Tsuneonella mangrovi: one gene and its partner. The protein of the gene in region 2 interacts with the protein of the main gene of each other region in a pairwise test. Links are inferred from orthologs where the notes say so. Each region holds a gene or a part of one and is shown on either strand. Other genes may lie near its edges.

Region 1 (4,838 bases), 410 kb from region 2 along the record:
CGATCCTTCGTCGTGGCAGGTCCACCGCGAACTGGTGCCTGATCCGCGCCTGCTGTTTCGCTATTCGGCGCTGACCTTCAACACCCACCGGATCCATTACGACGCGCCGTATGCCCGCGACATCGAGCGCTATCGCGGTCTGGTCGTGCACGGTCCGCTGATGGCGAGCTTGCTGTTGCAGCAGGCCGACACGGCGTTCAGCCCCAATGCGCTCGCGACATTCTCGTTCCGCGCGGTCAGCCCAGCAATCGCGAATGAACCACTGCACCTTGTCCTGCGCGAAGACGGCGGAGCGATCGAGCTGGGTACGTTTGCGTCAGATGGTCGACAGGTGCTGAAGGCTACGGCTACCCGCGCCTGAGCTGATCGGGGGCAATCAAGCCCCCGATTGCTTCCTATCAGTCGTCGCTGGGCGGTGAAGGAGGTGCAGGAGGTGCCGGGGGAGCGGGGGGCGCCGGAGGCGCATCGTCGCTCGTTTCGGTAGTGCCGCCGGTGCAGTGCAACTTGCCCGAACCCATCGACGAGACGGTGCAGGTGGCATTGCCCGCCACGGTCACATCGCCCGAACCCATGATGTTGGCCTTGACCTTGCCGTCGCTGGCGAACGATGCGCTGCCCGAACCGGCAACGTTGATTTCCGCGCTGTCGACCTTGAGCCCGGCCATGTCGGACGCGCCTGAGCCGAGTACATTGAGGTCGAGCGACTTGGCAGTGCCGGCAGCTTCGAACTTGCCTGATCCGGCAATCGTGACTTCGAGCGAATCTGCCGTAACGGTCTTGGCCTTGGCGGTGCCGCTACCGGCTATCGTCGCTTCGACCTTACCCGAAAGCGCGTCGGCTTCGATCGTGCCCGATCCGGCGACGACCAGCTTGTCGAGCGCCGGCAGCGTGACCGTCACGGTCGCTTTGCCGCCATCCTTCCAATTGCCCTTCTTGCGCATAACGCCGAGCGAATCGTCATCGAGCGTGAAGCGCAGCGCGTCGATCGCATCCTGATCGCCGCTGGTCTTGATCGTCAGCTTGTCACCCTTGTTGACGATCACCGTGTCGGGTCCGGCCAGCACGACCTCGTGCGGAGCCTTGCCGTCGATCTTCAGTTCGGAAAGCGGCACGCCCTCCTCGCCATTGATCGAAATGTGGCTGTCGCAGCCGGAAACGCCGAACGCCAGTGCCAGCGCGGCGATGGGCGCAACGCCCTTGAGAATCTTGTGAAGCATCTTTCAAGCCCTGTTCAGTTGCCTGAGTCCCGTATTGCCGATCTAATACAGCAATGACCCATTCGCAACCGTGCAAAGCAAAGGGGCCGCCCTTTCAGGCGGCCCCTGTCGATGCCGGTTCGACGTTCGTCGATCAGGCGTCTTCGGCGTTCTCGTAATACTGCGGCGCATGTTCGCGCAGCACGTCGAGGATCTTTTCGAGCGCGGTCGGCTCATCGGTCTTTTCCATCGCCGCGAGTTCACGCGCGAGGCGGCTCGAGGCCGCTTCAAAGATCTGACGCTCCGAATACGACTGCTCGGGCTGGTCGTCCGGACGGAACAGGTCGCGGGTCACTTCGGCGATCAGCACGATCTCTCCCGAGTTGATCTTCGCTTCGTATTCCTGCGCACGGCGGCTCCACATCGTCCGCTTGACCTTGGGCTTGCCCTTGAGCGTTTCCATCGCTTCCTTGAGCGTCTTGTCGCTCGACAGCTTGCGCATGCCGATCGATTCGACCTTGTTCACCGGAACTCGGAGAGTCATTTTCTCCTTTTCGAACCGGAGCACGTAGAGTTCGAGCTGCATCCCGGCGATTTCCTCGCTCTGCAGTTCGATCACACGGCCGACGCCGTGTTTGGGATAGACCACGTAATCGCCAACGTCGAAGGCGGGGGCCTGGCTTGCCATCAAAATTCCTTTCGTCGCGGCGCGGGAGAGCGGGGTGAACCGGTCAGTCGTCCTCTTTCGACCGGGCGATCAACGCTCGGCCGGATAGGTTTTCTGCCTGTTCGCTTGTTCGCTCGCGCCTTTCCTGCACTCGTCAAACCGCCGGAGAATCGATTAGAACCGGCGACTTGATCGATTATATAACACATTCGCAACAAAATTTCCACCCCGGCGCGATTGCAGGGCGGAATTGCAGGACTTGCGTGGTTAAGGCCGGATAACCAGGCTGCGAAAGATCAGTCGCCTTCGCCGGGTTCGGGCGAGAAATACTTCTCGAACTTACCCTCTTCGCCCTTGTGATCGTCGGCATCGGCGGGCGGCTCTTTCTGGCCGGTGATGTTGGGCCATTCGGCCGAATACTTGGTGTTGATCTCCAGCCACTGCTCGAGCCCGTCCTCGGTATCGGGCAGGATCGCTTCGGCGGGGCACTCGGGCTCGCACACGCCGCAATCGATGCATTCGCTGGGGTTGATCACTAGCATCGTTTCGCCTTCGTAGAAACAATCGACCGGGCAAACCTCGACGCAGTCGGTGTACTTGCACTTGATGCACGCGTCGGTGACGACGTAGGTCATGGATGCTGGCCCCTCTCAGGCAATGTGACTGTTTTTCGCGCTATCCCGCTTTGCTGCGTCGGGTCAAGCACCCGATAACAGCTTTGCGCTTCGGTGGCCGGACCACGGCGCGTCGGAAGCGTGTCGATCGCGACCACCTGCACCCCGCCGGGCAGCGGCAATGTCAGCGTATCGCCCGGTTCCACGTCCGCGCTGGCGCGCTGCACGCGCTGCCCGTTGCGGCGAATGTGCCCTCTTGCGACAAGCGCTTGGGCAATGCCTCGCGTCTTGACGAACCGCAGCTGCCACAGGAGCTTGTCGATCCGCATCGCCGCGAGGGCTACTTGCCGATCAGGTCCGCCAGCGCGGCGAACGCATTACCGGGCCTGGGCACAGCCGGTGCGGGCTTTTCGCGCCTCGGTCCCTTGGGGCGATTCCCGGTAGGCTTCCCCGCCTTTGCCTTGCTGCCATCCCACGAGGACCCCGCGTTTCGGTTCGCGCCGGGGTGCCACGACCAGCGATCTGGCGCGGGCGGCCCGAGCGCGCCCTCGGCCAGTTTGCGCCCTGACTGCCACTTGAACCCGGCAGCTCCCATCAGCCGCTTCCAGCTGTCCTCGGTCAGCCCGGTCGAGATCGCCAGCGCCGGATCGAGTACGAAGTACCTCCTCGCTGCTTTCGCCCGCGTCTCGTGCGCAGTGCGGAGTAACTTTTCGGCGACATCAACCCGCACCGCCTGTTCGCCCGCCGGGCGATAGCCCGCCGGCAAGCGTCTCCCGCCGGGTATAACCGAGCGCATCGCTTCCTCGAGCGCCCTGCGGTCCGCCCCGCTGGCGTGGAACGCGGCCCGTGCAGCGGGTTTGAGAAGCGCAGGCGCAAACACGTCTAGCGCGCCGAACACCACGCCAAGCTTGCGCAGGAACGGGCGCGATTCGCGCGGCAGGTGCTCGATCCCGGTCCGCTCGCGGGTGGCATAGCCATGCCCGTCGATCAGGTTGAGCAGGAGTGCGCGCGCTTCACTCCCGGCAGCCGGATCGCGCGATGCCGCCTCAAGCTTGGCCAGCGGTTCGAGCGGAGCAAGTTGCGCCGCCACCCATGCATTCAGCGCGGCCATGAATGCGCCCTTCTCCGGTTCGCTCAACGCCGTAACTTCACGCGTCGGTACGATCCGCGGACTCGTCGCCAGTTGGGCCGGTTCGAGGTGAGCAATGTCGCTGCCGTTCCAGCGCACCGCGCCTTCATCAAGCGTAACGCCTGCAAAGCCGCCTGCGGCCAGCGCCTGTGCGCGCTCGCCGAGCAAACGCGGCAAGGCCTTTTCAGCTGCCGACAGCAGCAAGCGGTGGTCCGCATGATTGGCACGGTGATCGACCACGAAGCGAAAACCCTCGACGCGCCCGATAGGCTCCTCTTCGACCGCAACCGTACCGTCTTCGGCGAGCGTGACCGGCAATAGCGCGGGATCTTGTCCGAGGTTCTTCATCAGGATCGCCGTCCTCCGGTTGACGAAGCGTTCTGTCAACCGTGCATGGAGTGCATCGGACAAACGCGCTTCGACCGAACGGGCGCGCGCCGCCATCTCGTCGCGCGCCAGCACCCAGTCGGGCCGCTGGCAGATGTAGGCCCAGCTGCGGATCGCCGCAATCCGCCCCTGGAGCGTGTCGATGTCGCCCTGCGTCCGGTCGAGATCGGCGATCCGCGCCGCGACGAAGTCCGCGCCGAGGTAGCCCCCGCGCAGGTCCCGCCACAAGCGCGCGACGAAGCGGGCATGGGTTTCCGGCCCGTGCTGGCGGAAATCGGGCAGGCGGCAGGCTTCCCACAACCGCCGCACCTGCCCGGGTACCTTGACGTCATTGACCGAACCATCCTCGGCCAGTCGCTTGAGTACCGCGAGGTCGGTCGCTTCGGGCGCGCGAACCAGTTCGGGTTCGGGCGGGACCGCTTCGAGGTCCTCGATCAGAGTCGCAATCGAATCGTAGCGCGGTTCGGGCTCGCGCCAGAACAGCTTCGTCAGCGGCGCGAAGCGATGCTCTTCGATCGCATAGACCTCTTCCTCGGTAAATTCCGGGCTTTGTCCTTGCCCGGCAAGCGTGCCGAACGTGCCGTCGCGGTGATGACGCCCAGCGCGTCCGGCGATCTGCGCCATCTCGGCAGCGATCAACCGCCGTTGGCGCTGTCCGTCGAACTTGGTGAGGCCCGCGAAAGCGACATGCGTGACATCGAGGTTGAGACCCATGCCGATTGCGTCGGTGGCAACGATGTAATCAACCTCGCCCGACTGGAACAGCGCGACCTGCTTGTTGCGGGTTTCCGGGCTGAGCGCGCCCATCACCACTGCCGCCCCGCCGCGAAACCGGCGCAGCATTT
Region 2 (5,065 bases):
AGTTCCTTGCGGCGCTCCTCGGTCAGGTCGGGGATCGGCAGGCGGATCGTCTGCCCGTCGATCATCGGGTTGAGGCCGAGGTTGGCGTGGGCGATGCCCTTCTCCACCGCGATCAGGTTGGACTTGTCCCACACCTGCACGCTGAGCATCCGCGGTTCGGGTGCGGATACGGTCGCGACCTGGTTCAGCGGCATCATCGCGCCGTAAACCTCGCACACCACCGGATCGAGCAGGCTGACGTTCGCGCGCCCGGTCCGAAGGCCCGAAAGGTCGCTCTTGAGCGAATCGACCGCGCCTTTCATCCGCCGCTCGATGTCGGCCTTGTCGTACTTTGCCATTGTCAGGCTTCCTCTTGCACTATCGTCTGGACGCCCTCGCCCGCCAGCACCCGCGCGAGGTTGCCCTTCTCGCGGATCGAGAAGACCACGATCGGGATCCCGTTATCGCGGCAAAGCGCCACGGCGGAGGCGTCCATTACTTTGAGATTATCGGCCAGCACCTTGCCGTAGCCGACCGTGTCGAACCGTTTGGCACTCGCGTTCTTCTTGGGATCGCTGTCATACACGCCATCGACGCTGGTGCCCTTGAGCAGCGCGTCGCAGCGCATTTCGGCGGCACGCAGCGCAGCGCCCGAATCGGTGGTGAAATAGGGCGCGCCGACACCGGCAGCGAAGATCACCACGCGGCCCTTCTCGAGATGGCGCTCTGCACGGCGGCGGATCACCGGTTCGCACACCTGGTCCATCTGGATCGCCGACTGCACGCGGGTCGGCACGCCGACTTGTTCGAGCGCGCTCTGCATTGCCAGCGCGTTCATCACCGTGGCGAGCATTCCCATGTAATCGGCCTGCGCGCGGTCCATGCCCTGCGCTGCACCTGCCATCCCGCGGAAGATGTTGCCGCCGCCGATCACCAAGCAGATTTCCAGCCCGGTGTCCTTGGCCGCCTTCACTTCCTTGGCAAGCTCCATCACGAACGAAGGATCGATCCCGAACTGCTGGTCCCCCATCAGCACCTCGCCCGAAAGCTTGAGCAGGACGCGTTTGAACTGAGGGAGAGCCATGGAAGAAGTGTCTCGCGCAACTATCGGGTAATCGCGCGCCCTTATAGGGTGAAGGCCCTTTGCGGCAAGGGCGAAGGCACTCGGCACTTCACACGAAAACGGTCACCGAACGCTTAGTCCGGCGACCGCTTGTTTCGTATCGGCGAGTGCGATCAGCCGGCGACGGCGGCAGCAACCTCGGCAGCGAAGTCGCTTTCTTCCTTCTCGATGCCTTCGCCGAGCTGGAAGCGGACGTAGTCCTTCAGCACGATCGCTGCGCCGGCATCCTTGCCGGCCTTGGCGATCACGTCGGCCACCGGGGTCTTGTTGTCCATCACGAAGACCTGGCTGAGCAGCGCGTTTTCCTTGGCGAACTTCTTCACCGCGCCTTCGACCATCTTGGCCTGCACTTCCGCGGGCTTGCCGCTTTCGGCAGCCTTTTCGGCAGCGATCTTGCGCTCGCGCTCGATCGTGTCGGCATCGAGGCTATCGGCGTCGAGCGCCTGCGGGAACGCGGCGGCGATGTGCATCGCCAGCTGCTTGCCGAGCGGCTCGAGTACGTTGGCCGGGGCATCGCTTTCGAGCGCGACGAGCACGCCGATCTTGCCGAGGCCGTCACCGGCGGCGTTGTGCATGTAGGGCACGACGACGCCGCTCGACACTGCGACCGACTTCATCCGGCGAACCTGCTGGTTCTCGCCGATGGTGGCGACATTGTCGGTCAGCTTGTCCGCCACGGTGCCGCCATCGGGATAAGCAGCGGCCTTGAGCGCGTCGATGTCGTCAGCCGCGAGGCCGAGCGCGACCGCGGTGGTCTTGCGCACGAAATCCTGGAACTTGTCGTTCTTGGCGACGAAGTCGGTTTCCGAGTTCACTTCGACGGCAACGCCCTTGGTGCCTTCAACCGCGACACCCACGAGGCCTTCGGCCGCGGTGCGGCTGGACTTCTTGGCGGCGGTGGCGAGACCCTTGGCGCGCAGCGCGTCGACGGCGGCTTCGATGTCGCCGTTGGCCTCTTCGAGCGCCTTCTTGGCGTCCATCATGCCCGCGCCGGTCTTCTCGCGCAGGGCCTTCACGTCAGCGGCAGTAAATGCAGCCATTGTTCGTATTCCTTCTGGTCAAATTGAAATGCGGGCACCGGGCAGGACTGCTGTCCGCCCGGCACCGTGAAGTCGCGTTAGGAAGCGCGTGTTACGCTTCGGCGGCGGCTTCCGCCGGGGGCTCGTCCATCGCGCCGATATCGGCACCCGAATCGGCCACCGCGGCGCCCTGGCCCTTGGTCGCGGCCTCAGCGAAGGCATCGCAGTAAAGGCGCACAGCGCGGCTGGCGTCGTCGTTGCCCGGGATCGGGAAAGCGATGCCGCTCGGGTCGACGTTGCTGTCGAGCACTGCGACCACCGGGATGCCGAGCACGCCGGCTTCCTTGATCGCGAGGTCTTCCTTGTTGGCGTCGATCACGATCATCACGTCAGGGATGCCGCCCATGTCGCGGATGCCGCCGAGCGAAAGCTCGAGCTTGTCGCGTTCGCGCGTGAGCTGGAGGATTTCCTTCTTGGTCAGGCCCATCGTGTCGCCCGAGAGCTGCTCTTCGAGCGTCTTGAGGCGCTTGATCGACTGCGAGATCGTCTTCCAGTTGGTGAGCATCCCGCCCAGCCAGCGGTGGTTGACGAAGTGCTGTCCCGAAGCGCGGGCGGCCTGTGCGATCGGCTCCTGCGCCTGGCGCTTGGTACCAACGAACAGAACCTTGCCGCCGCTGCGGACGGTGTCCTGCACGAATTCGAGCGCGCGCGCCATCAGCGGCACGGTCTGCGACAGGTCGATGATATGAACACCGTTGCGGGCGCCGAAGATGTACGGCTTCATCCGCGGGTTCCAGCGGTGGGTCTGGTGGCCGAAGTGTGCACCGGCCTCGATCAATTGCTGCATGGTGACGACAGGAGCCGCCATAGGTATTTCCTTTCCGGTTGTGCCTCTGGAAAGCTGGAACCCGTGCGGAGACCCCGCTGCGGGCACCGGTTGTCAGTGCCTTCCATGTGGATTTGGACCCGAGTTTCCGAGGGCCGGAAGGCCATCGAAGTCCCGCGAACGGCGCGCCCTTAGCGTTGGGGGAAGCGAAAATCCAGCCTCAATTCATCGCGGGGGACACGCAATATGCCGCAAAATCCGCTTGACAAGCGGAACAAAAAGAGAACATAAGTTCCTTACCGACCGAATCAGGGGAACCAGTCGGGCGGAGAGTGATTATCACCACGTTGTCCACTGGTTGTCCACAGCCTTACGGACCTTGAAGGATAGAGTTTCATGATCGCAGCATCGATCCCGTTCCTGTTCGCCGCCGTCGCGATTGCGGCGTTGGCAGTCCTGACCGACGGGTTCGTGCGGGGACGCAACGCATGGCGCAGCTTGCAGGCGGATCTCGCGCGACTCGATTCGGTGTACGAGATCATGGTGCGCTTTGAGAGCGGAGTGGAAACCGGCTGCAGCCGAATTCCCGAACTGCGTCGGGTCCCCGGCCATGCAGGTCGCGCATCTCGCCGTCCGGCTAGTGCGCCTGTGCTGGGGCAGCGCGTTGCCGCTTGATCCGCGCATAGCGAACGATCGATAGTGGCATCAGCGCAAGGTAGCCCGCGCAGATTACGATCAGCGTCCACCACGGCTCCATCAGCAGCGCGCCGCACAGCATCCCGATCACCGCGATCAGCTCGAGCCGCACGTTGCGGCGCGGACGCAACGAAGTCCAGCTGAACGTCGCCATGTTCGAGATCATCAGCACCGCGATTGCCGACAGCCACAGCGCGACGGCAACCGGCTCGCGAAACTCGTCGCGCCCTGTCGCGATCCACAGGTAAACCGGCAGGAACGCCAGCCCCGCCCCGACCGGCGCAGGCACCCCGGTCAAGAACCCGGCCGACTTGTGCGGTTGCTCGTCGACGTCGATCATCGCATTGAACCGTGCGAGGCGCAGCGCGCAGCAGATTGCAAACGCCAGGCTGGCGAACCAACCGAGCCGCGGCAAGTCCTGAAGCGACCACAGGAACAGGATCAAGGCGGGCGCCATCCCGAAGCTCAATGAATCGGCGAGGCTATCGAGCTCGGCCCCGAACCGCGACTGCGCCTTGAGCAGCCGCGCGATCCGCCCGTCGATCCCGTCGAGCAGTCCGGCGAGCAGGACCGCGAGAATCGCTTCGTGCCACATCCCGGCAATCGCAAATCGGATCCCGGTAAGTCCAGAGCACAACGCCGCTGCGGTGATCGCGTTGGGCACTACGGCCCGCAGGCTCAATCCGCGCGTTCGCCCCGCTGGCCCAAGCGGGACTTCGTCTTCGGCGGCCTTGGGGCCGATCCGCGGACGGTCGTCGCCCATTACTGGCTGACGCCCTCGATCATCAGCTGGGTGCCGACTTCGGCCAGCACGGTTTCACCGGCAATAACGGTCTGGCCGAGCACCACGCGCGGTGCGGTCCCGGCGGGCAGGTAGACATCGACCCGGCTGCCGAAGCGGATCAGCCCGATCCGCTGGCCCACCGCAATCATGTCGCCCGGTTTGACGAACGGCACGATCCGCCGCGCGACCAGCCCGGCGATCTGGGTGAAGCCGATCGCCAGCCCATCGGGTCGTTCGATCAGCAGGTGCTGGCGCTCGTTCTCTTCGCTCGCCTTGTCGAGATCGGCGTTCATGAACTTGCCGGGAATATACACCACCCGCTGCACCGTGCCGCCGATCGGCGCGCGATTGATGTGCACGTCGAACACGCTCATGAATATCGAGATCCGGGTAACCGGCCCGGGCGGAAGGCCAGGCGCACCGCTGCCGTCATCCTCGACGAGTTCGGCGGGCAGTTCGACTTCCGAAATCAGCGACACCATACCATCGGCCGGCGAGACGATCAGCTTGTCGCCCTGCGGTACCACCCGTTCCGGATCGCGGAAAAAGGCGAGCACACCGAGCGTGAGGAAGCCAAGCGGCCAGGCGATCGTTTCCCACGCAAGCAGCGCGGTCACCAGGCTCGCGGCGGCGGTAAT

What was found. The genes of interacting proteins can lie anywhere in the genome.
Region 1: the proteins of rpsB (region 2) and CJO11_RS07840 interact in binary tests that used the Escherichia coli proteins (3 or more experiments, as listed by UniProt). The link is inferred for Tsuneonella mangrovi from one-to-one orthologs.

What each region holds. Positions count from the first base shown.
Region 1 is NZ_CP022889.1:1,596,192-1,601,029, forward strand. Bases 1,151-3,900 are described here. They hold CJO11_RS07840 (RNA-binding S4 domain-containing protein), read right to left. Parts: upstream 2,807-3,900; coding sequence 2,495-2,806; downstream 1,151-2,494. Other genes in these bases: CJO11_RS07825 (head GIN domain-containing protein), read right to left, coding at 1,151-1,217; CJO11_RS07830 (CarD family transcriptional regulator), read right to left, coding at 1,351-1,884; fdxA (ferredoxin FdxA), read right to left, coding at 2,160-2,498; CJO11_RS07845 (helicase-related protein), read right to left, coding at 2,818-3,900. In the rest of the region: CJO11_RS07820 (HTD2 family dehydratase), read left to right, coding at 1-361; more of CJO11_RS07825, read right to left, coding at 399-1,150; more of CJO11_RS07845, read right to left, coding at 3,901-4,838. UniProt on the Escherichia coli protein: Involved in the recycling of free 50S ribosomal subunits that still carry a nascent chain. Binds RNA more specifically than DNA. Binds with very high affinity to the free 50S ribosomal subunit. Does not bind it when it is part of the 70S ribosome.
Region 2 is NZ_CP022889.1:1,181,980-1,187,044, forward strand. What follows is about bases 1,112-4,088. They hold rpsB (30S ribosomal protein S2), read right to left. Parts: upstream 2,990-4,088; coding sequence 2,234-2,989; downstream 1,112-2,233. Other genes in these bases: tsf (translation elongation factor Ts), read right to left, coding at 1,216-2,142; CJO11_RS05885 (hypothetical protein), read left to right, coding at 3,344-3,622; CJO11_RS05890 (CDP-alcohol phosphatidyltransferase family protein), read right to left, coding at 3,585-4,088. Outside these bases: frr (ribosome recycling factor), read right to left, coding at 1-338; pyrH (UMP kinase), read right to left, coding at 341-1,063; more of CJO11_RS05890, read right to left, coding at 4,089-4,406; CJO11_RS05895 (phosphatidylserine decarboxylase), read right to left, coding at 4,406-5,065. UniProt on the Escherichia coli protein: Required for ribosomal protein bS1 (rpsA) to bind to the 30S subunit.